DNA from 3 places in the Pseudomonas helmanticensis genome. Region 1 is predicted to be linked to each of the others. Evidence: predicted binding sites of a transcription regulator. Region 1 holds the regulator's gene; each other region holds the start of a gene.
What was found. Region 1 encodes FliA, which starts transcription of late flagellar genes. Its sites were predicted from a motif close to CTAAAGTTTNNNNNNNNNNNGCCGNTAA; they were not measured.
Positions count from the first base shown of each region.

Region 2: a site for FliA is predicted at 5,107-5,134, ahead of QOL84_RS20445 (methyl-accepting chemotaxis protein). Genes of this name have one in related genera too.
Region 3: a site for FliA is predicted at 6,408-6,435, ahead of flgM (flagellar biosynthesis anti-sigma factor FlgM). Genes of this name have one in related genera too.

Region 1 is NZ_FXUY01000001.1:2,527,887-2,535,763, reverse strand. It holds gene flhF (flagellar biosynthesis GTPase FlhF) at 1-992, shown strand, start outside; gene fleN (flagellar synthesis regulator FleN) at 1,109-1,939, shown strand; gene fliA (RNA polymerase sigma factor FliA) at 1,936-2,676, shown strand; gene QOL84_RS11205 (chemotaxis response regulator CheY) at 2,843-3,214, shown strand; gene QOL84_RS11200 (protein phosphatase CheZ) at 3,233-4,021, shown strand; gene QOL84_RS11195 (chemotaxis protein CheA) at 4,076-6,343, shown strand; gene QOL84_RS11190 (protein-glutamate methylesterase/protein-glutamine glutaminase) at 6,393-7,541, shown strand; gene QOL84_RS11185 (flagellar motor protein) at 7,541-7,877, shown strand, end outside.
Region 2 is NZ_FXUY01000001.1:4,587,734-4,595,610, forward strand. It holds gene rep (DNA helicase Rep) at 1-579, opposite strand, end outside; gene QOL84_RS20430 (putative bifunctional diguanylate cyclase/phosphodiesterase) at 842-2,512, shown strand; gene QOL84_RS20435 (NorM family multidrug efflux MATE transporter) at 2,583-3,977, opposite strand; gene QOL84_RS20440 (LysR substrate-binding domain-containing protein) at 4,136-5,056, shown strand; gene QOL84_RS20445 (methyl-accepting chemotaxis protein) at 5,242-7,218, shown strand; gene QOL84_RS20450 (vWA domain-containing protein) at 7,347-7,877, opposite strand, start outside.
Region 3 is NZ_FXUY01000002.1:834,841-842,717, forward strand. It holds gene QOL84_RS26560 (efflux RND transporter periplasmic adaptor subunit) at 1-177, opposite strand, end outside; gene flgE (flagellar hook protein FlgE) at 368-1,684, opposite strand; gene flgD (flagellar hook assembly protein FlgD) at 1,715-2,443, opposite strand; gene flgC (flagellar basal body rod protein FlgC) at 2,459-2,902, opposite strand; gene flgB (flagellar basal body rod protein FlgB) at 2,906-3,313, opposite strand; gene cheR (protein-glutamate O-methyltransferase CheR) at 3,671-4,498, opposite strand; gene QOL84_RS26590 (chemotaxis protein CheV) at 4,545-5,477, opposite strand; gene flgA (flagellar basal body P-ring formation chaperone FlgA) at 5,560-6,321, shown strand; gene flgM (flagellar biosynthesis anti-sigma factor FlgM) at 6,471-6,797, shown strand; gene QOL84_RS26605 (flagella synthesis protein FlgN) at 6,846-7,313, shown strand; gene QOL84_RS26610 (flagellar brake protein) at 7,402-7,877, shown strand, end outside.

The sequences.
Region 1 (7,877 bases):
CGCCGGCGCGTCCGGCCCCGGCACCTGCGCAGTCCTCCGGCGGCGTTGATCCGCGTGCACTGGATTCGATGCGTTTTGAATTGAACAGCCTGCGCGAGCTGATGGAAGTGCAGCTCGGCACCCTGGCCTGGAATCAGCTGCAAGGCAGCCGTCCGGCGCAAGCCAATCTGTATCGTCGTCTGCAACGCATCGGTTTGTCCGGTCCGTTGTCGCGCGACTTGCTGTCGATGATTACCGATATCGAAGAGCCGCGTCAGGCCTGGCGCATGTTGCTTGCGCATCTGGCGCGGATGATTGCCGTACCGGAAGTCGAGCCGCTGGAAGAGGGCGGTGTGATTGCCATGGTCGGCCCTGCCGGCATGGGCAAGACCACCACGCTGGCCAAGCTCGCCGCGCGTTATGTGCTCAAGTACGGCGCGCAGAATGTCGCGCTGGTGAGCATGGACAGCTTCCGCATCGGTGCGCAGGAACAACTGAAGACGCTGGGCCGCATTCTCAATGTGCCGGTGACTCACGTCGATCCGGGCCAATCGCTGGTTCAGGCACTGGATCCATTGCTGCGCAAACGCGTGGTGTTGATCGATACTGCGGGCCTGCAAGCCAGCGATCCGGCCCTGCGCATGCAGCTCGAAAGCCTCGCCGGTCGTGGCATTCGCTCAAAAAATTATCTGGTCTTGGCAACCACCAGCCAGAAACAGGTTCTAACCGCCGCTTATCACAGTTACAAGCGTTGCGGGCTAGCCGGGTGCATCCTGACTAAACTGGATGAAACGGCCAGCCTTGGCGAAGTGTTAAGCCTGGCGATCAGTCATGAATTGCCGGTCGCGTACCTGACCGATGGCCCACGGATTCCGGATGATCTGCATCTGCCGCGCCGTCATCAACTGGTCAGCCGCGCCGTCAGCGTGCAAATGCAGGAAGAACCCAGCGAAGAAGCCATGGCTGACATGTTCGCTGATATCTATCACAGCCCGACCAAGCAGGTAGGCTGAGGTATTCATGAATAATTTTTGTACCTACATCGATGGTCTGCCATGCATTGTTCCGGTTGTGAACGCGCAGCCAGTAATGTGGCCTCCGTCTATGCAAGACAAGGTAAAGAAATAACATGGGCAGCATGCATCCCGTACAGGTGATCGCGGTGACCGGCGGCAAAGGTGGCGTCGGGAAGACTAACGTGTCAGTGAACTTGTCCCTGGCGCTGGCAGAGCTTGGCCGTCGGGTCATGTTGCTGGACGCCGATCTGGGGCTGGCGAACGTCGACGTTCTGCTGGGGTTGACCCCCAAACGCACGCTGGCCGACGTCATCGAAGGCCGCTGCGAATTGCGCGACGTGCTGTTGCAAGGCCCGGGCGGGATCCGCATCGTGCCTGCCGCCTCCGGCACGCAGAGCATGGTGCACCTGAGCCCGGCGCAACACGCCGGCCTGATTCAGGCGTTCAGCGACATCGGCGACAATCTCGACGTACTGGTGATCGACACCGCTGCGGGTATTGGTGACTCGGTAGTCAGTTTCGTGCGCGCAGCGCAGGAAGTGTTGCTGGTGGTCTGCGATGAGCCGACTTCTATCACCGATGCCTACGCGCTGATCAAATTGCTCAACCGCGATTACGGCATGAACCGCTTCCGCGTGCTGGCCAACATGGCGCAGAGCCCTCAGGAAGGGCGCAACCTGTTCGCCAAGTTGACCAAGGTCACGGATCGCTTCCTTGACGTCGCTCTACAATACGTCGGCGCCGTGCCGTACGACGAAAGTGTGCGCAAGGCCGTGCAGAAGCAGCGCGCCGTCTATGAAGCCTTCCCGCGTTCCAAGTGCGCACTGGCGTTCAAGGCGATCGCGCAGAAAGTCGATACCTGGCCGTTGCCGGCCAACCCGCGTGGCCATCTTGAATTTTTCGTCGAGCGCCTCGTGCAGCAAACGGCAGGGCCCGTGTTATGACCGCTAGCGGTATGAACTACTACAAGAAGTCGGCACGCGACGCTCAGTACGAGCTGATCGAGCGTTACGCGCCGCTGGTCAAACGCATTGCTTACCACTTGCTGGCACGGTTGCCGGCGAGTGTGCAGGTCGAAGACCTGATTCAGGCCGGGATGATCGGCCTGCTCGAAGTCTCGACCAAATATGACGCCAGCAAAGGCGCCAGTTTCGAAACGTACGCGGGCATTCGAATCCGCGGCGCGATGCTCGACGAAGTGCGCAAAGGGGACTGGGCGCCACGCTCGGTTCACCGCAATACCCGTATGGTCAGTGACGCAATTCGCTCAATTGAAGCTAAAACCGGCCGTGACGCTAAAGATCACGAGGTTGCAGCCGAACTCCAATTGAGTCTCGACGATTACTACGGGATTTTGAATGACACCTTGGGCAGCCGCCTGTTCAGTTTCGACGACCTGTTGCAGGACGGCGAACACGAAGGGCTGCACGAGGATGGCGCGAGTGCTCATCTCGAGCCGTCGCGCGATCTGGAAGATGAACGCTTCCAGGCAGCGCTGGCGGACGCGATTGCCAATTTGCCGGAGCGTGAGCGACTGGTGTTGGCGCTGTACTACGACGAAGAGCTGAACCTCAAGGAAATCGGTGAAGTCCTTGGCGTCAGTGAATCGCGGGTCAGCCAGTTACACAGCCAGTGCGCGGCCCGTTTGCGGGGGCGTTTGGGGGAGTGGCGAGCGCGCTGAAGGCAGTGTGGGGACACTGCGAACGAGGCTGGTGCGGTGATGAACGGCACCGGTCTTGCTCTGTTGTGCTCCAGACAGTCTTCGAGTGCTGCGCCGATTGATTGAAGTGGCGCGTCCAGGTGCTGGGCGCGTTTAAGACTGCTTGGAGGTCGAATTGAACAAAGACATGAAAATCCTCATCGTTGATGACTTCTCAACGATGCGGCGGATCATCAAGAACCTGCTGCGTGATCTTGGGTTCACCAACACCGTCGAGGCTGACGATGGCGTGACTGCCATTCCAGTGCTCAACAGCGGAAGCATCGACTTTCTGGTAACAGACTGGAACATGCCGGGCATGACCGGTATCGACCTGCTGCGCCACGTGCGCGCCGATGAAAAACTCAAGCACCTGCCGGTATTGATGGTGACTGCCGAAGCCAAGCGCGAGCAGATCATCGAGGCCGCTCAGGCCGGTGTGAACGGCTACGTAGTCAAACCTTTCACGGCTCAGGCGTTGAAAGACAAAATCGAGAAGATTTTCGAACGCATCGGCTGATGAACGCGCGGGGGAGCTATGGAGCATAACGAATCTTCACAGGGCGATTTCGAGTCGACCCTGAAAAAACACGCGGTCGAACTGGTCGAGAGCCTTGAAAAAGGCAGGTTCGGCGACGCTGTGCAACTGATCCATGAGCTCAATCAGACCCGTGACCGTGGCCTGTATCAGGAAGTCGGCAAGCTCACACGTGAACTGCACAGTGCGATCGTCAACTTCCAGATCGACCCGAACATGCCGCAGGCCGAGGAAGTGTCGCAAATCACCGACGCCACCGAACGCCTTGGCTATGTGGTCAAGCTGACGGAAGCCGCGGCCAACCGCACCATGGATCTGGTGGAAAGCGCCACGCCGGTGGTCAATGGTCTGGCCGATGAAGCCCAGACCTTGAGCGCCGATTGGGGCCGCTTCATGCGTCGCGAGGTCGGGGCTGAAGAGTTCCGCGAACTGGCGCGCCGGGTCGACGGTTTTCTGTCACGCAGCAGCACGGACAACCGTGCGGTGTCGAGCAATCTCAACGACATCCTGCTGGCTCAGGATTACCAGGATCTGACCGGTCAGGTGATCAAGCGTGTGACCCAACTGGTCACCGAAGTCGAAAGCAATTTGCTCAAACTCGTGCTCATGGCCAGTCAGGTCGACCGCTTTGCGGGCATCGAACATGACCGCGCCGCGATGCTTGCAGAAAAAGATCCACAAAAACATCTCTCGCAGGGTGAAGGTCCGCAGATTCATGCCGATAAACGAGAAGACGTTGTGTCCGGTCAGGACGATGTGGACGATTTGTTATCCAGCCTTGGATTCTAGAGTTGTGGAATTTTAGGTTTTTTGGGTTTTTAGACCTGTAGGAGCACCCCATTAATGAGCTTCGGCGCCGATGAAGAGATCCTTCAGGATTTCCTGGTTGAGGCCGGCGAGATTCTTGAGCAACTGTCCGAACAACTGGTCGAGCTGGAAAGCCGCCCGGATGACGCAGATCTGCTCAACGCAATTTTTCGCGGTTTCCACACTGTAAAAGGGGGCGCCGGCTTCCTTCAGCTCAATGAGCTGGTGGAGTGCTGTCACATCGCCGAAAACGTGTTCGACATCCTGCGCAAGGGTGAACGTCGCGTTGATGCAGAACTGATGGACGTTGTCCTCGAAGCACTGGACGCGGTGAACAGCATGTTCACTGAGGTTCGTGAGCGTGCACCGATCACCGCTGCAACCCCGGAACTGCTGGCCGCCCTCGCGCGCCTGGCCGAACCGCAATCGGCGGACGCAGCCCCGGCATCGCCGGTGGCTGAAATGATCGAAGAGCTGGTTGGCGAAGGCGATTCGGGCGACATCACCGATAACGAATTTGAACAGCTGCTGGATTCGCTGAACGCCGTCAAGGCCGAAGCCGAAGCCCCGGCCGCTGCTGCCCCTGCGCAAACTGCCAATGAAGCAGCCAGCGATGAAATCACCGATGCCGAGTTCGAGTCGTTGCTCGATCAACTGCACGGCAAAGGCCAGTTCGCGGTTGATGCCGTGGCTCCTGCGGCGGCAACGCCTGCGGCGCCTGCCAAGGGCGACAACTCCGACATCACTGACGACGAATTCGAAGCATTGCTCGACCAGTTGCACGGCAAAGGCAACTTCGCCGTCGATGCGCTGGAATCGGCCATTGCCTCGGCACCTGCGCCTGCCGCACCGGTGGCTGCGGCTGCCGGCAGCGATCTGATCAGCGATCACGAGTTCGAATCGCTGCTGGATGAATTGCACGGCAAAGGCAAGTTCAGCGAAGTCGGCGCCGCTTCTGCGGGCAGCGCTTCTACTGTCGCCACGCCTGCCGCCAAGGCACCGGCCGCTGTTGCAGCGCCCAAACCTGTGGCCAAGCCTGAGCCTAAAGCCGAAGCGCCGAAACCGGCCGCTGCTGCTGCACCGGCTCCGGCCCGCGCTCCGGCGACACCGCCACCGGAAAAACCGGCGAGCGAAGCCGAGACTACCGTGCGCGTCGACACCGCACGTCTCGACGAAATCATGAACATGGTCGGTGAGCTGGTGCTGGTGCGTAACCGTCTGGTGCGCCTGGGCCTGAACAGCGGCGATGAAGCCATGCAAAAGGCCGTGTCGAACCTCGACGTGGTCACGGCTGACTTGCAGACCGCGGTGATGAAGACGCGGATGCAGCCGATCAAGAAAGTCTTCGGGCGCTTCCCGCGTCTGGTTCGCGACTTGGCTCGTCAGCTCAAGAAAGAGATCAACCTGGAGCTGGTCGGTGAAGAAACCGACCTCGACAAAAACCTTGTCGAGGCACTCGCCGATCCGCTGGTCCACTTGGTGCGCAACGCGGTCGACCACGGCATCGAGTCGCCGGAAGAACGCGAAGCATCGGGCAAGGCCCGTGGCGGTCGTGTCGTGTTGGCTGCCGAGCAAGAGGGCGACCATATCCTGCTGTCGATTTCCGATGACGGCAAAGGCATGGACCCGAACGTCCTGCGCGCCATCGCGGTAAAACGCGGGGTGATGGACAAGGACGCGGCCGATCGCCTCAGCGATACCGAGTGCTACAACCTGATTTTCGCCCCGGGTTTCTCGACCAAGACCGAGATCTCCGACGTCTCCGGCCGCGGCGTCGGCATGGACGTGGTGAAGACCAAGATTTCCCAGCTCAACGGTTCGATCAACATCTACTCGACCAAGGGCCAAGGCTCGAAGATCGTCATCAAGGTGCCGCTGACGCTCGCGATCATGCCGACCCTGATGGTGATGCTCGGCAATCAGGCGTTTGCGTTCCCGTTGGTCAACGTCAACGAGATCTTCCACCTCGACCTGTCGACCACCAACGTCGTCGATGGTCAGGAAGTGGTGATCGTGCGGGACAAGGCGCTGCCATTGTTCTACCTCAAGCGCTGGCTGGTTCGTTCCGCCGCTCACGAAGAGCAGCGTGAAGGCCACGTGGTGATCCTTTCGGTGGGCACTCAGCGGATCGGCTTCGTTGTCGATCAACTGGTCGGCCAGGAAGAAGTGGTCATCAAGCCATTGGGCAAAATGCTCCAGGGAACTCCGGGCATGTCCGGCGCCACCATCACTGGTGACGGCCGCATTGCACTGATTCTCGATGTTCCAAGCATGCTCAAGCGTTACGCCGCACGGCGTATTTGAATCCGGGGCGGCGGGGCGATAACGTCCCGCTGCACCTAATGGAGTGTTTATGGCAGTCAAAGTCCTGGTGGTGGACGATTCGGGTTTTTTCCGCCGCCGCGTCTCGGAGATTCTTTCAGCGGATCCGAGCATCCAGGTGGTCGGTACGGCCACCAACGGTAAAGAGGCGATCGATCAGGCTCTGGCGCTCAAGCCAGACGTGATCACCATGGACTACGAGATGCCGATGATGGACGGCATCACGGCGGTGCGGCACATCATGCAGCGCTGCCCGACTCCGGTGTTGATGTTCTCCTCGCTGACCCACGAAGGCGCGCGGGTAACCCTCGATGCGCTGGACGCCGGCGCGGTGGATTTCCTGCCGAAGAATTTCGAAGACATCTCGCGTAACCCGGAGAAGGTCAAGCAACTGCTGTGCGAGAAGGTCCACAGCATTTCGCGCAGCAATCGTCGTTTCAGTGCTTACAGCGCCCCTGCGCCAGTGGCTGCACCTGCACCTGCACCTGCGCCGACCCCGGCGGCATCGAGCTTCAGCAGCCACAGCACCAGTGCCCCGGCACGCCCGGCACCTGTGCATGCGCCTGTTGCAAGCCGCGCCTCGACTGCCGGCTCGTCGTCGCCGGCACCGAAACGCAAAGCCTACAAACTGGTTGCGATTGGTACATCGACCGGCGGCCCGGTTGCCCTGCAACGCGTGCTGACGCAATTGCCGGCGAACTTCCCGGCGCCGATCGTGCTGATCCAGCACATGCCGGCGGCGTTCACCAAGGCTTTCGCCGAGCGTCTCGACAAGCTCTGCCGCATCAGCGTCAAGGAGGCCGAGGATGGCGACATCCTGCGTCCGGGCCTGGCGTTGCTGGCACCGGGTGGCAAGCAAATGATGATCGACGGCCGTGGCGCGGTGAAGATTCTGCCGGGTGACGAGCGTTTGAATTACAAGCCGTGCGTGGACATCACCTTCGGTTCCGCAGCCAAGTCCTACGGCGACAAAGTTCTGGCGGTGGTGTTGACCGGCATGGGCGCTGACGGCCGTGAAGGCGCGCGTCTGCTCAAGCAGGGCGGCAGCTCGATCTGGGCGCAGGATGAAGCCAGTTGCGTGATCTACGGCATGCCGATGGCCATCGTCAAAGCTGATCTCGCCGATGCGGTGTACAGCCTGGACGACATCGGCAAGCACATCGTCGAGGCGTGTATCTGATGGATGTTTTAAGCCTTATCGGGATCATCATGGCGTTCGTCGCCATCATCGGCGGCAACTACCTGGAAGGTGGTCACCTCGGTGCGCTGGCCAACGGCCCGGCGGCATTGATCGTACTGGGCGGCACCATCGGTGCCGCGCTGCTGCAATCGCCGATGAGCGCGTTCAAGCGCGCCATGCAGATCCTCGCCTGGATCCTGTTTCCGCCACGGGTCGATCTGGCCGGTGGCATCGACCGCGTCGTCAACTGGAGCCTCACCGCGCGTAAGGAAGGCCTGCTGGGCCTGGAAGGCGTGGCCGATGCCGAGCCTGACAATTACTCGCGCAAAGGCCTGC
Region 2 (7,877 bases), 2.1 Mb from region 1:
GAGTTTTACCGGCAGCAGGATCAGGTCGTCGAAGTCCACCGCGTTGAACGCTTTTAGTGTGCGCTGATAGTGGGTGTAAACGATGGCGGCAGTCTGTTCCTTGGGATTACGCGCGTTCTCCAGCGCCTGAGGCGGCAGGATCAGGTCGTTTTTCCAGGCGCCGATCATGTTCTTGATCTCGTCGACGCCGTCTTCGCCCGCGTATTCCTTCTGCATGATGTCGGTCATCAGCGCTTTTACATCGGTCTCGTCAAAGATCGAGAAACCGGGTTTGTAGCCCAGTCGCGCGTGTTCCTTGCGGATGATATTCAAGCCGAGGTTGTGGAAGGTGCAGACCGTCAGGCCACGCCCTTCGCCGGCCCGCAGCAACGTGCCAACCCGCTCTTTCATCTCGCGCGCGGCCTTGTTGGTAAAGGTCATGGCGACGATGTACTGGGCGCGGATGCCGCAGTTCTGAACCAGGTGCGCGATCTTGCGGGTGATCACGCTGGTCTTGCCGGAGCCAGCACCGGCGAGCACCAATAGAGGGCCGCCGACGTAGTTCACGGCTTCTTGCTGCCGGGGATTGAGTCGGGACATACGAAAATTCGGGAGTCGTTGACGAAATGGGCCGGCATTTTAACAGGCTCAGAGATTTGTGCTGCTCTCTCCGACTTGTGACGTACTGCGCGATTCAAATTTGCCGGTTTTGTTACTTTCGCGGAGGATGCGCGGTGATTTTGCGGCTAATGTACTCATTCGTGACACAAAATAACGTTTTGATAACCGTTGTCATTTGGTCATTGAACTTCGCAACGGCATAATGCCCCGCCCACATCATTGCAGAGTCTAGGGAGCTAGCTTGTCTACGCCTGTCGAACCCTTGCGTTTGCTGCTACTGGCCGAAGAGCCAGCGTGGACAGCGTTATTGCGTGAGTGTCTGGCTCCGATGGGGAGCGCGGCGGTGCTGATCAGCGCGCCGAGCTGGGACTCGGTCAGCAGTCTGTTCGAAGACAACCGCCATGCTGTGCTGTTGACCATTGCGGCGTTACAGCCGGCGCCCGGTCGTTGCAGCCTGCCGACGGTCTTGCTGCTGGAACACGAACCGGACACCGCGCCCGTTGGTGTCAGTGACTGGCTGGTGTTCGACGCCCTCGACGCCGGCATGCTCCGCCGTTGCCTGCGCCATGTGCGCGAACGCGGCGTGCTCGAAAATACTTTGCAACGCCTGGCCGAACAGGATCCGTTGACCGGCATCGCCAACCGCCAGGGTTTCCAGACCTTGCTGACCGCGCGTCTTGCTGAAGGCGACGGTCGTGGCCTTGCCCTCGGGCACCTTGATCTCGACAACTTCCGCCACGCCAACGACGCCCTCGGCCATCAGGCCGGCGACCGTTTGATCTTGCAAGTCGTCGCACGGCTGAAAAGTCAGCTCGAAGCCGGTGATCAACTGGCGCGCCTGGGCAGCGATGAATTCGCCTTGCTGATCGACACCCGTCGCGCGCCGCAACGCGCCGAATGGATGGCCGAACGCATTACCGAGGCCCTGTCTGAACCGTATTGGGTCGATGGCGAAAGCCTGCTGATCGGCTCCAGCCTCGGCATCGCCCATGCCCGCGCGCAAGCGGGCGCCGACCCGCTGATGTGGCACGCACACATCGCCATGCAACAGGCCAAGAGCACGCAAGGCTGCACCTTTCATATCTTCAACGAACGCATCAACCGCAACGCGCGGAGCATGGCCGACCTCGAAAGCGAGCTGCGCCGGGCCTTGCGTCGCGATGAACTGGAGCTGCATTACCAGCCACGGCTGAATCTTGAGGACGGTCAGATTGTCGGCCTCGAAGCCTTGGTGCGCTGGCGACATGGCGAGCGCGGTCTGCTGCCACCCAGCGAATTTGTGCCGCTGGCCGAGCAGAGCGGCTTGATCGTGCCGCTGGGTTACTGGGTCATTTCCCGGGCGCTGCGTGACATGCAGGCGTTGCGCGAGCGTGGTCTGCCGGCGTTGCACATGGCGATCAATTTGTCATTCCGCCAGTTTCAGGACAGCCAGTTGTTGCCGACGCTTAGTCGGTTGATCACTGAGCGTGGCGTCGAGGCGCAATGGCTGGAGTTCGAACTGACCGAAACCGCCGTGATGCGCCGCAGCGATCTGGTCAAACAGACCATGGACGCCCTCGGCCGGCTCGGCGTGCGTTTCTCGCTGGATGACTTCGGCACCGGATTTTCCTCGTTCGTGCACCTCAACAGCCTGCCGATCACCTTGCTGAAGATCGACAAGAGCTTTGTCGGCGGCATGGAGCAGCGCGAAGAGAACCGCAAACTGGTGCACGCGATGATCAATCTTGCGCACAACCTGCATCTGGAAGTGGTGGCGGAAGGGGTCGAGACGCCGGAGCAACTGGAGTTGCTGCGCGGGTTTGGCTGCGATCAGGTGCAGGGCTATCTGATCAGCCGGCCGTTGCCGTTGGCGGAGTTGGTTGAATACCTGACGTTTGGCTCAAGCCAACAGGTTTCTGTGGAGGCCGTTTAAAAGATCGCAGCCTGCGGCAGCTCCTGCACCGATTCATGTAGGAGCTGCCGAAGGCTGCGATCTTTTGATCTTAATCCGCACGAACAGCCTCGAACCTCTGTGACACAGGCTCCAGCCGAATCATCCGCTTCATCTTCCATTCAAACGCCAGCGTCAGGCTCACCGCCGCACACGCCAGGCCCAGCGCCAATCCCCACCAGACGCCCGTCGGCCCCCAGTTCAAGTGGAACGCCATCCACCACGCCGCCGGTGCGCCAATCAGCCAATAGCAACCGAGCCCGACCAGAAATGTGGTTTTCGCATCCTTCAGTCCACGAATGCAGCCCATGGCAATCGTCTGTGTGCCATCGAACAACTCAAACCACGCCGCCACCGCCAGCAGGCTCACCGCCAGACGAATGACCTCGGCAAACGCCGGATTGTCATGGTCGAGAAACAACCCGACCAACTGGTTGGGCAACAACCAGAACACCATGGCAAACCCGAGCATCACCACCGCGCCAAAAACAATTCCGACGCGGCCCGACATCCGCGCATCCAGCAGTTGCCCGGCGCCGTAATGCTGGCCGATGCGCATGGTGATCGCATACGACATGCCCGCCGGCACCATGAACGCCACCGAGACAATCTGCAGGGCGATCTGGTGCGCGCCCAACTGCGTGCTGCCCATGGTGCCCATGCACAACGCCGCGAAGGCAAACAAACCGACTTCCACCGCGTAGGTGCCGCCGATTGGCAGGCCGAGACGCCACAATTCTTTGAGATATTGCCGGTTGGGCCGCGACAAGCCTGCGCGCAGCGGATAAGCGTCATAGGCCGGATGCCGACGGATATGCCAGGCCAACGCCAGCGCCATGCAGTTGGCGACAATCGCCGTGACCAGACCGATGCCCATCAGCCCCATCTTCGGCAAGCCGAACATGCCGGTGATCAACGCGTAATTGAGCAGGAAGTTGGCCACCGTGCCGGCCAGGCTGATGACCATCACCGGCGTCGCCCGGCCAATCGCACTGGTGAAGCCGCGCAGGGCCATGAAGCTCAGGTAGCCGGGCAGGGCGAAGGGCAGGGCGATCAGAAATTGCCCCGCAGCATTGACGTTGGTTTCGGTCTGGCCGAACAGCAGCAACACCGGTTTCAGGTTCCACAGCAGCAACCCGGCGCCCAACGCCATCAGCCACGCCAGCCACAAACCGGCTTGGGTCAGCCGCGCTGCACCAATAATGTCGCCGGCACCCTTGCGAATCGCCACCAGCGTGCCGACCGCCGCAATCACGCCGATGCAGAAAATCGACACGAACGAATAAGTCGCCGCACCCAGTCCGCCGCCAGCCAACGCTTCCGGACTGAGGCGCGCCATCATCAGGGTGTCAGTCAGCACCATCAGCATGTGCGCCAACTGGGAAGCAATCAACGGCCCTGCCAGCCGCAGAATGGCCCAGAGTTCGGTACGCACAGGATGCTGCATGGTCATCACCACTCGATTTCGGAGGGAACAGGAGACCGTCGATTCTCGGCGCTTGGCAGGCTTTGCACAAAGGGATAAAAAGGATGGGTGGCATGATTAAAACTCATCATGAGTAGAAACTGTCCATTTCGCTGTATCCCGCTGCAGGAGCCTTGTGCATGTCTCGTCGATTTCCTCCGTTGTATGCCCTGCGCGCATTCGAAGCCGCCGCGCGGCACAGCTCGTTCACGCGTGCGGCCGAGGAGTTGTCGATCACCCAGAGTGCGGTGAGCCGGCATATTCGTACGCTCGAAGATCACTTTGCCTGCCGGCTGTTTCATCGCAGCGGGCGCAATCTGCAATTGACTGAAGCCGCGCGGTTACTGTTGCCAGGCATCCGCGAAGGCTTCGGTGCACTGGAGCGGGCCTGCAACACCTTGCGTGCCGAAGACGACATTTTGCGCATGAAAGCCCCGTCGACCCTGACCATGCGTTGGCTGTTGGCGCGGCTGAGTCGCTTCCGTCACCTGCAACCGGGCAACGAAGTGCAACTGACCAGCGCGTGGATGGATGTGGATTCGGTGGATTTCAACGATGAGCCGTTCGATTGTGCAGTGCTGTTGAGCGACGGCCATTTCCCCCCGGACTGGGAAGCGAGTCTGTTGTTTCCGGAAGAACTGATCCCGGTCGGCGCACCGAACCTGCTGAATGATCAGCCGTGGGATTTGTCTCGACTGGCCTCCACCGAATTGCTCCATCCGACGCCGGATCGCCGCGACTGGCGCAGTTGGCTGGAGCATATGGGCTTGTCCGATCAGGTCTCGCTCAAGGGCGGGCAAGTCTTCGACACGCTGGAATTGGGCATGATCGCGGCGGCGCGCGGTTACGGTGTGTCGATGGGCGATCTGTTGATGGTTGCCGAAGATGTCGCGCAAGGACGGCTGAGCCTGCCATGGCCGACTGCGGTCGCCAGTGGATTGAATTATTACCTGGTGTGGCCGAAGACCCGTCCGGGAGGTGAACGTTTGCGCCGCCTCAGCGACTTCCTGCAGGGCGAAGTCCGCGCCATGGAGCTGCCGGACGTTGCACGCTTGAGCTGAAACGTTCGAGCCGCCACAATGGCGGCCTTGCGCCATACCCTCGCAATGCGCTCAAGTATTCGGTTTTACCGCCGACTATGAGCAAGTGGAACCGTCGTGCCGGTATCCACGATTCACCCCCAACTATTAGAAAATTATCCGAGTCGAGATCAAGGAGGATCCCGTGGCTCGGCCAGGAGCTGTGCATGTCTCAACCTCGCGCTCGGATCGCCTCGCAGCTGGGCCTCGCGCTCGCTGTGATACTGGCAATCGTCATCAGTGGCAGTACTGTGTTCGCCCTGCGTTCGCTGGATTCGGCCAACCTCGCCACCCGTGAAGAACATCTGGCCAGTGAGGCGCGGCTGCTGGCCGACCAACTGAGCACCTTTCACGGCACGCTGCGTGAAAGCACCCAGCGTCTGAGCGGGTTGTTCGAAAAGCGCTTCAGCGCCGGCCTGAGCATTCACGCCGATGAGCCGGTGACGGTCGCTGGCACGCAAACCCCGGGCCTGCATCTGGGCAGCGAAGTGCTGAACAACAACTTCAAGGAAGTCGACGAGTTCAAGCAGATGACGGCTGGCGTCGCCACGCTGTTCGTGCGCAGTGGAGAAGACTTTGTGCGGGTCAGCACCTCGCTGACCAAGCAGGATGGCACCCGCGCCATCGGCACCTTGCTTGACCATGCTCACCCGGCGTACGCGAAGTTGATGGCCGGGCAGAGCTATGTCGGCCGCGCGTTGCTCTTCGACCGTTCCTACATGACCCAATACACCCCGGTGCGCGATGGTAGCGGAAAGGTGATTGCGGTGCTGTTCGTCGGGTTCGATTACACCGATGCGCAGAACGCTCAGTTCGACAACCTCAAGCGTTTCCGTATCGGCCAGACGGGTTCGCTGGCGCTGCTCGATGAGCAAAACAAATGGCTGGTTCCGCCGGCGGGCGTGCAGGCGCTGGATCAAGCGATTCCGGTCATCAGCGGTCTGGCGAAGACACCGGGCAAAGGTCAGTTCTGGGGTGACAAGGCCGAAGATTTCTACAGCGTTGCTGTGCCGTTCGACGGTGGCCCGTGGTCGGTGGTGGCGAGCATGCCGAAAGCCGAGATCCGCGCTGTGACCTGGAGCGTCGGTACGCAACTGGCCATTGGCAGCTTGCTGGCGATGTTGCTGGCGGTCGGTTCGGTGGTCTGGCTGCTGCGTAGCAAACTGGCGCCACTGGGTGACCTGGTGCGTCAGGCCGAAGCTTTGGGCGCCGGCGATCTGAGCGTGCGCCTGAACGTGTCGAGCAACGACGAAATCGGTCAGCTGTCCCGCGCGTTCAACCAGATGAGCCAAGCGTTGTCGACTATGGTCGAGCACATCCGGCGCTCTTCGGAAGAGGTCAACAGCCGTGCGCGGGCGTTGTCCGGTTTATCCGGCGGTGCTTATGAGGGCATGGAGCAGCAGTCCGGCGAAATCACCAGCATGGCCGGTGCGGTGGAAGAGTTCAGCGCGACCTCGTTGAACATTGCCGACAACATGGGCGCGACTCAGCGTCTGGCACAGGAAAACGCCCAGCAAACGCAGATTGGTCGCAGCTCCATGGAAGAGGCTTCGTCCTCGCTGGAGCAAATCGCCGGCGCGCTGAACAGCACCGCCACAGTAATCAACACACTCGGCCAGCGCTCGCAGGAAATCGGCGGCATTGTCGGGGTGATCACCTCGATTGCCGAGCAGACCAATCTGTTGGCGCTCAACGCTGCGATTGAAGCGGCGCGTGCCGGTGAACAAGGGCGTGGCTTTGCCGTGGTGGCGGATGAAGTGCGCAGCCTGGCATCGCGTACTCGCCAGGCCACCGATGAAATTTCCAGCATGATTCACAGCATCCAGCAGGAAACCGGCAACGCGATCAGCACCATGGAGCAGGGCAATGTGCTGATGCAGGAAGGCCTGTCGCGTAACGCCAATGTCGCCTCGGCGCTGGCACGCATCGATGAGCAGAGCCGCTCGGCGGGTCAGCAATTTGCCGCGATTACTACGGCGACTCAGGAGCAGAGCAGCACCGCGACATTGCTCAGCAGCAACCTGCAGAGCATTGCGCTGGCCAACAGTGAACAGCGCGAAGTGGTGTCAAACCTCGCCGTCACCGCCAAAGAGCTGGAGAAACTCGCAGCAGACCTGCGCTCTGAGGTCGACCGCTTCCGCTGATGCCTCTTGTAGGAGCTGACGAGCGAAACGAGGCTGCGATCTTCTGATTCTGCAAAGCAAGATCAGAAGATCGCAGCGTGCCGCAGCTCCTACAGGGGGATTACGCGGTGACGAGGAGCCGGTGTGTGTCAGTTACATTTGGCGTTGCTGGAGACTTCCTTGCTCGCCAGTTTCAACTGTTTGGCCAGTTCGGCCGCGTTGGTGCTTGCGTAAACCCGGCCTCCGGTATTTTTCGCGATGCACTGTGAAGGTCCACCGGCGCCGATGCTCACCACATTGACCCGCAACCGCGGTTGCTCCTGGGCAATGCGTCGGGATACCGCGCAGACGTCCTTCTGGCAACCGTCCTCGCCGTCGATGAACATCACGATCACCGCGTCATTGTTACGCCCGTCCACGGTGCTCGCCGCTTTCGCCAGGCTATCGGCCAACGGCGTGCCATCGTTGGGTACCAGGCCACGGATCCCGTTGATCAGGCGTGAACGATCGGCAAACTTGAACACCCCTTGGTCAGGTGTGCTTTCGCAACCGGCGAAGGTGATCAGGCGCGTGTCGATCTTCGGGTCCAGCGCGTTGATCATGCCGGCCAGCGAATCCTGGGCGACGTTCATGCGGCTCGGTTTCTCGAAGATTCGCATGGCACGATTGGGGTCCATGTA
Region 3 (7,877 bases), on a different contig from region 1:
GAAGGGCTTGACCGTACCACTGGCCAATACGGTCTCTTCAAGATCTTCAACGTTGACGGTCGCTGTCAGGAATTTTTTTGGAGGGGTGCCCAAGCCCTGGCCCCATACAAACCAGACCAGCAAGGCAATAACGGGCAGCGTCCCGAACGCGATTCGGGAGCGAGAGAAAAAAGCCATGAAGTAATCGTTACATCCCTGTCAGTGGTTGGGCGAACCGCTCATTGGCGCCCGGGTACAGCGTGAGCAGGCCTGTGAATACGCCCGCGCAAATGCGAATGCCGCGGACGAGTAGCCCCGGCGCGCGCATTAAACAAGAAAGCCCCTCAAAGAGGGGCTTTCCGTTACAGCTTTTTACAAAGCATCGATATCAGGTCATCTGAATGATGGTCTGCATGATGGTGCTCTGAGTCGAGATGGTTTTCGCGTTCGCCTGATAGTTGCTCTGGCCCTTGATCAGGTCCACCAGCTCATTGGTCAGGTTAACGTTGGACTCTTCCAGCGAGTTGGACTGGATGGAACCCAGAGTGCCGGTTTCCGGAGAGTCATAACCCGGAATACCCGAAGCGAATGTTTCCTTCCAGCTGGTGCCGCCGATCGCTTGCAGGCCTTGTTCGTTGGTGAAGCTGGCCAGCGCAACCTGGCCGATGGCCTTGTTCTGGTTATTGCTGAAGTTGGCAAACAGGGTACCGGTGCCGTCGATGGTCAGGTTGGTGATCTGGCCAGTGGCATAGCCATCCTGAGTCGGGATCGAGCGCGCGGTGTCGGCGTTGTACTGAGTGGTACTGGCCATCGAAATGGTTATACCGGCCGGGTTAGCAGCTGCACCGTTAGCCTTGAAGGTACCGTTGACCACGTTACCTGGCACCCAGCCAGTGATTTTCAGGTCACTGCTGATCACCGGCCCCGGCAGAGTGCTGACCTGAGTCAGCTTGCCCGCGGAGTCAAAGCTCATGGTCGAAGCGACTGGCGCGGTGGTTTTCGGATCGCTACCGGTAGCGTCCGGGTTACGGCCGTCTACCAGGGTGTAGACCTTCCAAGTGTTGGCACCGGTCTTGACCACGTACTGATCCATCGGGTGCATGTTGCCCTGACTGTCATAGATAGGCGTGCTGAACGACTTGGTGTAGGTCGCGAGGTTGGTCGGGTCGAATTTGCCGGCCGCCACTGTGTCGTCGATCACCGGAGCGGTCGAGTTCAGGTTGATAGTCGACGTCACCAGCGAGGTGGACTTCGGCGCCAGGTTCGAGGTGTCGATCTTCAGGTCGGTCAGTACGCCGTTGATGATCTTGCCGTTGGCATCCACACCATAACCTTGCAGGCGCGAGGTGTAGTCGGTGTTGGTGATGAACCCCTTGTCGTCGACCTTGAACGTCCCGGCACGGGTATAGGAAATCGAGCCGTTGTTGCTCATGGTGAAGAAGCCCGAACCGTTGATGCCCATGTCCAGCACGTTACCGGTGTTGTTGATGTCACCCTGGGTGAACTGCTGGGAAACGTTGGCCAGGCGCACGCCGTTGCCGATCACTTTGCTGCCACTGCCCAGACGAGTCGCCGAGTAAACGTCTTCGAATTCTGCGCGCGAGGATTTGAAACCGGTGGTCGCGACGTTGGCGATGTTGTTGCCGGTCACGTCCAGTTGTTTGTTGGCTGCATAGAGACCGCTAAGGCCGATATTGAAAGACATATTCCACTCCTTTGTGCCGGTTAGTCGGCTCTATATACCAATGGTTTGTACTTTGGACAGGGCAACGGTGCCCTTGCCGGACAGGTTGAGCATCAGCTCGCCACCGGTCTGGCTGATCGTCACGCTGTTGACGGTCGCTGGCAGGTAGGTCGCCAGGTCTGTCGCGGCGCCGTTGATCGGTGCGTTGGCCTTGAAGGTGTAAGTACCGACAGGGACCAGATTGCCGGACGCATCTTTGCCGTCCCAGGTGAAGCTGGCATTGCCGGCAGCGCGGCTGCCCAGGTCAATGGTGCGCACGGTAGCGCCGCTGCTGTCGGTGATGGTCACCGTGCCGCCGGCAATCGACGTAGGCACTGTCGCCGAACCGGTCAGGCCTTTGCTTGGGTCATCGAGCTGGGCAGTGTTGGTTTGCACGATCACATTGCGGCCAACCAGCGACGAGGCCTGCAACGCCTGCGAGGAGTTGTAGTTACCGGCCAGCGAGCTGACGGTGCTGTTAAGCGTGGTGATGCCTTCCAGGCTGCTGAACTGCGCCAATTGGGCAACGAATGCGCTGTTGTCCTGCGGATCCAGCGGGTTCTGGTTTTTCAGCTGGGTCACCAGCAGTTGCAGGAACGCATCCTTGCCCAGTGCCTGACCGCCGGTAGCACTGTTGGTCGCCGAAGCGATGCCGCCGGTGGTGCTGCTGCTGGCCGACTTCGATGAGTTGGCCAGGATGTCGTTCATGCTCAGGGAGCTGGTGGTATCGGAAACACTCATGGCAGTCGCCCCTTATTACTGACCGAGGGTCAGTACCTTCTGCATCATGGTTTTCGCGGTGTTCATCATTTCAGCGTTGGTCTGGAAAGACCGGCTCGCGGAAATCATGTCAGCCATTTCTTCCACCACGTTGACGTTCGGGTAGTAGACGTAACCTTTGGCGTCGGCTGCCGGATGGTTCGGCTCGTAACGCGCTTCGAGGTTGCTCTGGTCTTCGACCACGCCCAACACCTGTACGCCTTGACCGGCGGCGTCCTGGCTCTGGAACAGCGAGTTGCTGCCGCTGTTCTGACCGCCCTGGAACATGGTGGCGAACACCGGATGGCGGGCGCGGTAGGTCTGGTCGATGCTCGACGAAACGGTTTCGGCGTTGGCGATGTTCGAAGCCACGGTGTTCAGACGCGTGGTTTGTGCGCTCATGCCGCTGCCGGCAATGTTGAAAACGCTGGACAGGGACATGGATTACTCTCCGCGCAGGGCTGACACCAGCCCTTTGAATTTGCTGTTGAGCAGCGTGAAGCTGGCCTGGAAGCCGACGGCGTTTTCCGCGTAGTTCGACTGTTCCAGTTGGGCGTCCACGGTGTTCTGGTCGATCGACGGTTGCATCGGCGTGCGATACAGCAACGACTCGTCGCCATTGCCCACGCCTTCAGCTTCGATGTGACGGCTGTTGGTCATGTTCAGGGCGATGGTGCCGTTGGCGTTCTTCTGGGTCTGTGCTTCAAGCACTTTGGAGAAGTCCAGATCCCGAGCCTTGTAGTTCGGGGTATCGGCGTTGGCGATGTTGTTGGCCAGGACTTCGGCACGCTGGGCGCGGAAGCCCAGGGCTTTTTCGTGAATTCCGAGCGCTTTATCGAAGCTGATGCTCATGTCGGGACCTTCAGGTGACCGGTTTTTCGTAACTGAGCTTTAGCAAGCCGCGTGCCAATGCGAAAAAACCCCGTAAACCGGGGCTTTGCGAGGAGCCGGCAAAGCGGCAATGCCAGAAAAGCGGCAACCGGTTTCCGCCAAATGCCGCTTTTCTGCCGCCCCGACGACGGCCCGTCCCCTGTAGGAGCTGCCGCAGGCTCGGGCCGCGATCGGACGATCTTTTGATCCTGTTTTTGCTGCAGCGCAAGCAAGATCAAAAGATCGCAGCCTTCGGCAGCTCCTACAGAGGGGGATGTGAGAGGCATAAAAAAACGGCAGGCCTTTGCGGGCCTGCCGTTTTTTGTGTTGCCGATGCAATCATTTCGCCTGATAAATGATCCCCGGGCTGCACTGCACCATCTGGTAATGGTCCGGCAAACCGTTCAGCGCTTCGGAAGCGCCAAGGAACAGATAACCGCCCGGCTTCAACGTGCTGTGAATGCGCAACAGGATGTCTTTCTTCACTTCGGCAGAGAAGTAGATCAACACGTTACGGCAAAACACGATGTCGAACTTGCCCAGCGCTGCATAGCTGTCGAGCAGGTTGAACGAGCGGAACTCCACACGGTTCTTGATCGGCGCCTTGATCACCCAGCGACCCGGCCCTTTCGGGTCGAAGTAACGCTGCAGACGTTCCGGCGACAAACCGCGACCGATCGCCAGGCTGTCGTACTCGCCGGTCTTGCAGTTGTTGAGCATGAGGCCGGACAGATCAGTGGCAACGATCTGTACGCCCATTTTCAACTGACCGAGGTTGGTCCGCTCGAACTCGTCGATCGACATCGACAGCGAGTACGGTTCCTGGCCCGACGAGCACGCCGCCGACCAGATCCGCAGACGCTGGTTGGGGCTGGCCTTGATCGCTTCAGGCAGGACCTTGTTCTTCAAGACTTCAAACGGATAGGTGTCCCGAAACCACAAGGTTTCGTTGGTCGTCATGGCATCGACCACTTGCTCGCGCAAACCGCTGCGCGGCTGGGTCTGGATGCGCTGGACCAGCTCACCCAGGGATTTGATGCCTTGCTGCTCCATCAGTTTGTTGAGACGGCTCGAGACCAGGTACTGCTTGTTTTCACCGAGCAAAATGCCACAGGCTTTTTCCAGGAAGACCCGGAACTGTTCGAAATCCAAATTACCCGTAGACAATGATGCCGCCTCTTAAATCGTGTTGACCGCCAAGGGCAAAACGCCCTTAGCTGATATCTGCTGCTTTGATCCGGTCGACTACCCGGGATGCCAGGTCATCAGGACGGAATTTGGCCAGGAAGTCATCGGCACCGACTTTCTTGACCATCGCCTGATTGAATACCCCGGACAACGAAGTATGCAGGATGATATGAAGCTTTTGCATGCGTGGATCAGCGCGGATTTCGGCCGTCAGGGTGTACCCGTCCATCTCCGGCATCTCGATGTCGGAGATCATCATCAGGAACTCTTCTTCCGGCTTCTTGCCCTCATCGACCAGCTTGCGCAGGTAATCCAGCGCCTGCTTGCCGTCGTTCAGCGCCACCACTTCGACACCGATCGTCTGCAGGCAACGCGTGACCTGTTTGCGCGCCACCGACGAGTCATCGACCGTCAAGACCCGCAGCGACAACGCTTTGGTCTGGGTCTCGACATCGACCACGCCCACCGAAATCGCTTCCGGTGTCGGCGCAACTTCCGCCAGCACTTTCTCGACGTCGATGATTTCGACTAACTGATTGTCCACCCGAGTCACAGCGGTCAGGTAATGATCGCGACCCGTGCCCTTGGGTGGTGGATGAATCTCTTCCCAGTTCATGTTGACGATGCGCTCCACCGAGCGGACCAGGAAACCCTGGGTCTTGGTGTTGTACTCCGTGATGATCACGAACGGGTTTTTCTTGTCTTTCAACGCTCCGGAACCGGTCGCCATTGCCAGATCAAGGATCGGAATGGTTGCCCCCCGGATATTTGCCACCCCGCACACGACAGGACTGGACTTGGGCATCAACGTCAGCGACGGGCACTGCAACACTTCCCGCACCTTGAACACGTTGATTCCGTAGAGCTGCTGACCGTCGAGACGGAACAACAACAGCTCCAGGCGATTCTGCCCCACCAGTTGCGTGCGCTGGTTCACCGAATCCATTACACCAGCCATGCCCAGACTCCTACACCAACGCCAAGTGTTGTTGCGACGCACATTCATTGCTAAACGGCACGGCGCTTGCTTTTTAACTCGTATGAACGCTCAAACGACATTTTTCCGACACCTGACATCCCGCACTCGCAAAAGCCTGTGTGCGATGTCTGCCGTCTGCTTCTTCTTCGCTGGCAGCCCTGCCGTTGCTGATACGGTTACCTTGCCTGACATGCTTATCGGCGTCACTCAGGGCTTTCTTGAGTTCACCGTAGAAGACTATCTGGCTACCAGTCAAACCGAAGGCCGCTACGAAATCGAGGTCAAGCAGCTCGATCCACGTATGCGCATGCCTATGTGCGACAAGGAATTGACAGCCTCGCTGGAGAGTCCGGCACGCCCCTTGGGACGGGTAACCGTCAAGGTTCGCTGTGAGGGCGCATCGCCCTGGACGGTCTTCGTGCCCGCTCAAGTCCGCCTGTTTCGCGAGATTGTGACGACCACCCGCCCGCTCAAGCGCGCCGGCATAATCGAGCCGCAGGACGTGACCTTGCGTGAACGCGACGTCAGTGTGATCAATCAAGGCTTCCTGACCTCGGTAGACGAAGCGATCGGGCAGAAATTAACCCGACCAACGGTAGCCGATCAGGTGATTACCCTGGTTCATCTGGAGCAGGCGGAAGTCGTGCGCAAAGGCGATCAGGTGGTCATTACCGCCCGCAGCGGCACGCTCGCCGTGCGCATGCCCGGCGAAGCCCTGGCCAATGGCGGTTTGAAAGAACAGATCCGGGTGAAAAACCTCAACTCGCAACGGGTCATCAAGGCGCAAGTCATCGCGCCGGGCCAAGTGGAAGTGGCGATGTAGAAAACTGGCGCTGACCACGGCTGTTCCCTAAACTGTGCCGCAGCAGGACACGCGTCGGCGCATGCAAGGCCCATTGGTAAATGTGCCTAAAGTTTTCCAGGGGATGGCCGAAAACATGGCAAGCGTCCAAATTCCCAGAGGTTTTTAACATGGTCATCGATTTCAGCCGTTTGAACAGCTCCTCGTCACTTACGGGCAGTACACGTACCAGCAACGCCAAGGAAACCGCCGAAACCGGCACCTCCGCGCCGCTGAATACCCCGGCCGAACAGGCCAGTACCGCAAAAAGCGGGGAATCGGTACACCTCAGCAATGAGGCTCAACAGTTGCAGAAGGTCACTGACAAGCTGCGCGATCAGCCTGCTGTCGACAAAGCCCGTGTGGCCGAGTTGAAAGCGGCGATTGCCGATGGCAGCTACAAAGTCGACAGCAACCGTGTAGCCAGCAAACTGCTCAACTTCGAAGCCCAGCGCTAGGCTTTTGCCGGCGCGAGGCTTTTGGACGCTTAACACCCAAGGCCAGCCATGCACGACACTAATTTATTGCAACTGATCAACGACGACTTTGCTCCAGCTCAACAATTGCTGGAGTTGTTGCAAACCGAATCCCTCGCGTTGCACGGTCGCGACATGCCGTTGCTGGAAGAAATTCTGGCGCACAAACAGGCATTGATCATTCTGCTTGAACAGCATGGCCGCAAGCGCAGCGAAATCCTCGCCAGCCTCAACCTGCCGACCGATCGTTCAGGTCTTGAGCAACTGGCAGGCCAGTCGAGCATTGGCGATCAATTGCTCAGCCAGGGCGATGCCCTGACCGATCTGATCGCTCAATGCCAGGCTGCCAACGTCAAAAATGGCCAGTCCATTCAGATCCAGCAGGCCGCCACGGCCAATCAGCTGAAGATCCTCACCGGTGGTGAAGCGCCAGCGTTGTATAACGCCAGCGGTACTTTTGCCAAACCCGCCGTACCGCGTCCGCTCAGCCAGGCATGAGTCGTTGATGCGCCAGCTCTATCAACCCGCGAAACATGCTGGCAAAATGCTGGCTAGTCGTCATATTTTGTCTGGAGATTGATAAACCGTGTCCAACGCCCTCAGCGCGGATGATGCTCCGCAGCCCCCTAAGGTGCTCACCACGCCACTGGAAATCTCCAGCAACCTGCGTCAGCTGCAAGACAGTCATGATCCGCTGATCATCACGTTCCACGAACGCAGCCAGCGTTTTCAGAGCTACCTGATCAAAGTCGACCGCGACAGCGCAACGATCGCCCTCGACGAAATGATCCCGCGCGATGGCGAGCGTTTCCTGCTGGCCGGCGAGCCGTTCAAGGTTGAAGGTTTTCACGAAGGCGTGCGTATCGCCTGGGATTGCACCGGCACGCTGAACATCGAAGAGTCCGACGGCGACCGTTTCTATACCGGTGACTTGCCGACCGAGGTGGTTTACCACCAGCGCCGCAACGCCTTCCGCGCGGCGCTGAAACTCACCGATCTGGTCAGCGTTGAACTGGGTGGCGAAAAGCTCAAGGCGCCGATCAACGGCAAACTGCTGGATAT